Regions from separate parts of the Paracoccus actinidiae genome, predicted to be linked through region 2. Evidence: riboswitches for the same ligand, from Rfam matches in the RefSeq annotation. Region 2 holds a riboswitch; the other holds the start of a gene.
The links. Region 2 has a riboswitch for cobalamin ahead of Q5701_RS11315 (copper chaperone PCu(A)C). Riboswitches for the same ligand answer to the same signal wherever they lie in the genome.
Positions count from the first base shown of each region.

Region 1: another riboswitch for cobalamin. It lies ahead of Q5701_RS09775 (TonB-dependent receptor plug domain-containing protein); the one in region 2 lies ahead of Q5701_RS11315 (copper chaperone PCu(A)C).

Region 1 is NZ_CP132956.1:1,948,734-1,952,079, forward strand. It holds gene Q5701_RS09765 (hypothetical protein) at 20-322, shown strand; gene Q5701_RS09770 (NAD-dependent deacylase) at 327-1,004, shown strand; cobalamin riboswitch at 1,034-1,226, shown strand; gene Q5701_RS09775 (TonB-dependent receptor plug domain-containing protein) at 1,359-3,218, shown strand; gene Q5701_RS09780 (ABC transporter substrate-binding protein) at 3,205-3,346, shown strand, end outside.
Region 2 is NZ_CP132956.1:2,275,016-2,278,361, forward strand. It holds gene Q5701_RS11305 (TRAP transporter large permease) at 1-226, shown strand, start outside; partial or broken gene Q5701_RS11310 (IS5 family transposase) at 893-1,650, shown strand; cobalamin riboswitch at 1,725-1,908, shown strand; gene Q5701_RS11315 (copper chaperone PCu(A)C) at 1,946-2,434, shown strand; gene Q5701_RS11320 (cobyric acid synthase) at 3,017-3,346, opposite strand, start outside.

The DNA of each region.
Region 1 (3,346 bases), 330 kb from region 2:
ACCACGAGGAGACAGTTTCATGTTCAACCGCATGATCATTGCGGCCGCAGCCATCATGCTGACCGCGCCCCTGGCCGTTGCCGGTCCCATCGACAGCGCCTGCGTCCGGTCCGACCGCGCCCGAGGCAACGCGCCCTTGTGCGGCTGCATCCAGCAGGTCGCCAACCAGACCCTGTCGCGGTCCGATCAGCGCCGCGCCGCGTCGTTCTTCCGCGACCCGCACGAGGCGCAAGAGGTTCGGATGTCCAAAAGCAACGCCGACAACGCCTTCTGGGCGCGCTACAAGCGGTTCGCTTCCCAGGCCGAGGCTTACTGCCGGTAAGCCCTTGCGCATCACCGTCCTGACCGGCGCGGGCATTTCCGCCGAAAGCGGCCTTGCGACATTCCGCGCCGTCAACGGTCTGTGGGAAAACCACCGGATCGAGGATGTGGCGACGCCCGAGGGGTTTGCCAGGGATCCGGCGCTTGTCCACCGCTTCTACAATATGCGCCGCGCGGATGCTGCTGGCGCACAACCCAATGCAGCGCATCTGGCCCTGGCCGACCTGGCCCGGCGCCACGACCTGACCTTGGTCACGCAGAATGTTGACGACCTGCATGAACGTGCAGGCAGTCCGGATGTGATCCATATGCACGGAGCGCTGACCGGCGCCTTGTGCGCCGCCTGCGGGCATCGCTGGCCCGCGCCGGCAGTCATGGCCCCCCTGGATCCCTGCCCCGCCTGCGCCCGTCCCGCGACCCGCCCCGACATCGTCTGGTTCGGGGAAATGCCCTATCACATGGAGCGGATATGGGACGCGCTTGAAGGCGCCGACCTGTTTGCTGCCATCGGCACGTCGGGCAATGTCTATCCGGCTGCGGGCTTTGCCCAACACGCCCGGCGGCGCGGGGCGGATTGCGTGGAACTGAACCTGGAGGCCAGCGTGAACGCCCGCGATTTCCATCGCCGCATCATTGGCCCCGCCAGCCGCATCGTGCCCGACTGGGTTGCCTCACTGGGCTGATTGCGCTTGCCTGCCCGTCCCTGTCTGGGCTATGGCACTCCTGCCTCGGTTCCGGGCTTGTGCCCGGTTAAAAGGGAACGCGGTGAGATTCCGCGACTGCCCCCGCAACTGTCAGCGGAGAGCCGGGCCGGACAACGCCACTGTTCCCGCATGCGGGAATGGGAAGGCCCGGCCAAGCGATGACCCGCAAGTCAGGAGACCTGCCGAACGCGATCACCCTGACGGCGCGCGAGGGGCGCGCCGGAAACGGAAACTTCCGTCGTGGTGGTGTCGCTGTCCGGGGGTACATTCCCATCGGATGAACCGCATCGCGTCCGGGCCATGGGTGCCCGGGTTCCTGGAAGGACGTCATTCGTGACCCCAAGACCGCTATTTTTGACCCTGACCGCCGCCTTGGCGCTGACAACCGCCCTGCCCGTTGCGGCGCAGGACGCCGCCCGTGACGCCTTTGTCCTGGACGACATCACCTTGACCGCTAACCGCGAACCGACCGAGCTGAGCCGGTCGGGAAGTTCGGTATCCGTGCTGACCGGCGAGGATCTGCAAGGACGTGCAGGACAGCCGCTGGCGCGCAGCCTGACCAAGCTGCCAGGCGTGACGCTGCGCCAGGAAGGGCCGCTTGGCACCACCGGCTCTCTGCAAGTCCGGGGCGCACCCGGAGAGTATCTGCCGGTTTTCATTGACGGAATTGAAGTCTCTGAACCCACAGGGCCAAAGCCGCGCTATGATATCGGCGGCCAGATCAGTGCCGGTGTGGACCGGGCGGAACTGCTGCGCGGCGCGCAGTCCGCGCAATATGGCTCGCGGGCCGTTGCCGGCGTTCTGTCGCTTCAGTCGCTGCGCCCGACCGAAGATGGTTTGCATCATCACTTCGCCATCGAGGCCGGAACCTACAATACCCTGACCGCCAGCTATGGCGCCACGGTGCGCCGCGAAAATACCGACTTGGCCTTCCAGGTCAGCCATGTCCGCACCGACGGCTTCTCGGCCAGGGACGAAAGCGACGGCAACTTCGAGGACGACGGATACGAGGCAACGCGCCTGTCCTTTTATTCCGCCCATCAGTTGCAGAACGGCGTGACGATCGGCTTCAACGGCTTCTGGGAAGACAGCGCGGGGGATTTCGATGACTTCGTGGGCGATGTGCTGGGCACGCCCGGCAATGACGACTTCGAGCGCGAAAGCTATGGCCTGCGCGCTTTTGCACAGTTCAGGACCGGGGCGGTGGACCAGGACGTTGCACTGACCCGTTATCGCTTCAAGCGGGTATCGCGTCAGGACTTGACTGACTTCAACGACCCTTCTGCCGTGAACACGAGCGAGTTTATTGGCACCCGCACCAAGCTGTCTTGGCAGGGGGCCGCTGACATCGGACAAGGTATCCGCGCCGTCTTTGGCGCCGATACCGAGAAGGAAGAATACGACGACGAGGGCAGTGCGCGTATTTCCGGCGTCTTTGTCGAAACAACTTCTGCCTTGGGGGAACAGATCGACGTCACGACCTCGCTTCGCCGCGACGATCATTCGCGTTTCGGTGGGTTTACCTCGGGCCGGGTGGCGGCAGTCTATCGGCTGCAGGATGATCTTCTGTTCCGGGCGGCGCTTGGGAACGGCTTTCGCGCACCTTCGCTTTATGAACTTTTCGGCGAATACGGCGATCCTTCGCTGGAGCGCGAGGAAAGCCGCACCTATGAACTGGGCGTCGAAAAGAGGTGGGGCGACAGCCATTTTCGCGCAACGGCCTTCTGGCTCAAGGCGGACAGCCTGATCGGGTTCGACCCGGCAGCGACAGCCTGTGGCCAGCTCTTTGGCTGCTATGCCCAAGTGGACGGCACCGCCCGCCGCCGGGGGATCGAGATCGACGGCCGCTATGCCTTTGGCGCGGGCCATGCGCTGACGGCCAGCTATACCTTCATCGACAACCAGACCGATGTCCCGGAATGGGCCCGCGTGCCGGAACGCGTCCTGAACCTGGGGGCCGAAACCACCTTCGCCACCGGCACCACGGCGGGCATCGACCTGCAGCACGTGGCGGGCCGGGCGGATGGCATGGACGATTTCACCACCGTCGATCTGCTGGTCAGCCATCCGGTACGCGACAACGCGACCGCCTATCTGCGACTGGAAAATGCCCTGGACGAGGATTACCAGTGGGTCGACGGCTATGGCACTTCGGGCCGGGCGATCTATGCGGGGCTGCGTGCGTCGTTCTAGGACCATCCTGGCGGCGGCGGTCCTGATCGCCGCCGCCCTGCCCGCGCAGGCGGAACCACAGCGCGTGGTGTCGATGAACCTGTGCAGCGACCAGTTGGCGATGATGCTGGCGGGGCCGGGGCAGTTGA
Region 2 (3,346 bases):
TTTCGGGATCGTCTTCATTACCAACCTGACCATCGCAGGTGTCACGCCGCCGGTCGGAGGCATGATGTATATCGCTTCCCAGATCCTGCGTGTCCCTATGATGGACTACGCTCGCGAGGTCTGGCCCTTCCTGCTGGCGCTGATGGGCGTCCTAGTATTGTTGAGCGTCTTTCCACAGATTTCACTGCTGCTGCCGGACCTGATCTACGGCACCGCATCGCCGTGAAGAGCCATCAGCGATCGATGATGTACGGGAGTCGTTTTGCACTTGGAACGCTGCAGGTATTTCTTAGGTGATTCCATAACACCCGGTATAACCCGAATGGCAGCCGGAAGACTGACAAAGGTGCGTGCGGGAGAAGGCCGGGGGGAGTTGAGCCCAGACCTGCCTTCGAATACCGAAGCAAGTTGAAAAACGGACCTTCTGAAGGAACAGATGGTCTTCGAACACTTGCTTCAAGTAGCAGGCAGTATCGATGCTGCTAGCACGTTAGCTCGAAGGAAGGGAGCAGGCCATGGATCTGGCAGATTTGTCGGCACGGCCGCGTCCCGCGCGGGCGCCAATGGAGGGGCGTTATGTGCGGTTGGAGCCGTTGGAATAGGGGCACGCCGACACGCTCTATCAGGCGGCATCGGCGGATGGCGCGGAAGATCGTTTCCGATGGCTGTTCGAGACGCTGCCCCGGGACCGCGCCGAATTCGATGCCTGGATCAGCACCGCATCAGCCTCGACTGATCCGTCCCGCACCAGCTTTCGGATTGGCGGAGCCGGGCTCGCGAAGGACTTCTTGCGAACTGCAGTCATGGAAAGTTGCATATGCTAAGGCCCGTGGACATTCATGGTTCACATGCCGTCTGATTTCTGCTTCAGGCTTCCAAAATGGAGGTCTGAATGGACGAGCAGCGGTTTGTGGTGACGAATAATATCTGGGCGCGTCTTGAGCCCCACCTTCCCGGCAAGAAGAGCGACAGCGGTGTGACAGGCAAGGACAATCGCCTGTTCCTGGAGGCCGTTCTCTGGCGGGTACGCACCGGTCTGCCCTGGCGTGATCTGCCATCGGCGTTCGGCAACTGGAACAGCGTGTTCCGCCGGTTTCGCCGATGGGCCAAGGGTGGTGTTTTCGAGCGCCTCTTCAAAGAGACCCGCGGCGAGCCCGATTTCGAATACGCGCTGATCGACGGCAGCATTGTCCAGGCTCACCAGAAGGCGAGCGGCGCAAAAGGGGGACTCAGGCTCAGGCCATCGGGCGCTCACGCGGCGGACTGACCACGAAGATCGTGGCCTTGGTCGATGCCTTGGGCAACCTGTTCGACTTTCATCTCCTGCCCGGCCAGGCTCACGACCTGAAAGGCGTTGCCCCGCTGATCGAGGACGTCGCCTTTGACGCCCTTCTGGCGGACAAGGCGTTTGATGCCGATTGGCTGCTTGCAGAACTGGACGCGCGGGGTGCGAGCGCAGTGATCCCACCAAAGGCGAACCGCACAATCAAGCGTGACTACGACAAGCATGCCTATAAATGGCGGCACATGGTCGAGAACTTCTTCGCGAGAATAAAGGAGTTCCGGGCCATCGCCACGCGCTACGAAAAGACCGCATGCAGCTACGCCGCCAATTGGCATCTCGTTGCCACCATCATCGCCTCACGATGAATGTCCACGGGCTATAGCTCGATCAACGCGCCACATGCCCGACATGTTCCGCCGAGCAGCACGTGATTGCCATCTCTGGAATTACTGCTAGGTTTCCGCCGTCCGGAATGATGAGGGAAGTCGGTTGGAAGCCGACGCTGCCCCCGCAACTGTGTGCACCGAGCCGGTCTTCGCAATGCCACTGGCCCTATGGCTGGGAAGGTGAGGATGAGGTGATGACGTGCGAGCCAGGAAACCTGTCACTGGGCGCAAAGGAAACCACAATCGGGGCGGTGGGCCCCGAAAAGGAGAAAGCATGCTTCGCAACGCAGTTCGCACTGCGGCATTCCTGGCCGCTTCCGTCATGCCGGCAATGGCGCATCATGACGGGGATACCTTCAGACTCAACGGCATTGTTGTCAGCCATGCCCACACCACTGAGGTCAGCGCAACGGCCCATTCGATGGACGTCTTCCTGACGATCGAAAACATCACGGATCAGCCAGTGACGCTGACTGGCGCCTCGGTCGATTTCGCCGCTGCCGGCGTCTTCCAGGTGCCTTCGGTCAGCGACACTGGCACTTTGTCCGTCAGGGAGGTCACGGCCGTTGAGATTCCTCCAGGGCAGACCCTGACCATGCAGCCGAGCGGCGTGCATATTGTGTTTCATGACGTCCAGCAGACTTTCGAAGAGGGGGGCCATTTCCACGCTACCCTGATGTTCGGGAATGTGGGAGAAGTTGAGGTGGAGGTCGAAGTCGAGGACTCCGGAGACGATCACCATCACGATGAGCAGACCAGCTAAGCCGCCATTCAGTATCGACAGATAGCGATAATGGCCGGTGGTGAAATCGCCGGCCATTGCCATGCGGCACTTCCCTGGAGGGTGACGCCAGCATAAAGGGCGGGTCCAACCGCGCCTGCACTGCGGCTCGACAGCCAAAGCCTGAATCTACCGCTTATCGCATGCGTCGACGGTGCAGATACAGCAACTTAAAAGGCTCGGTGCTTTCCTGTGAGGAGAAGCCTTCCCGGCTGCAGATCAGTCGATGACGGCGTTGTCTGACCTTCAGGTGGCGCGGTCCAGGTGCTTGTCGAGACTACTTGTGGCTTAAGACGAGATCAACGTACCCCTGCCTCTCGGAAAAGCCTGCATCTTGCAAATCAGGGACGAACCGCATCCAACTGTTAAGCTCAGCTTCAGAATGATGCAGCTCTGCTTCCTAAAAACGAGATGGTTCGACGCCGGAGTTTCACCATGGCGTCGCGACAGTGACCGGACCGGCATCGTTAGGCAGGTGCGGTGTGACACGGTCCGACCCTCTCCAACAATCCGTTCAAGCTGTGTTAGCGGCTCGGGCGTTCTCCAGTAAGGAAAGAAAAATATCTACTGCGCTAATCCGAAAAGGCCATCCACATCGAGATGAGCTTCAAGATGAGCCGCAAGTTGGTCGAGCACATCATCGACCTTGGCTGCATATGAATAATTGCTTGTTCTTGCGCCTAGTCCTTGAAGCCAAGCGCTGCGAAAAGCGTCGGAGGTCAACAATCCGTGCAGGTAGGTGCCCTCTACCAGCCCGTCGTTCGAACGGGCGCCGTCCGTGAGATCGCCGACCTGAGCGAAGGGCCTTATACAATCAGGACCATCAGTCTGGCCCACGTGTATCTCATAACCCGCAACCTGAAGGCCGGAAACAGCGTGGACGGCGGTAACGCG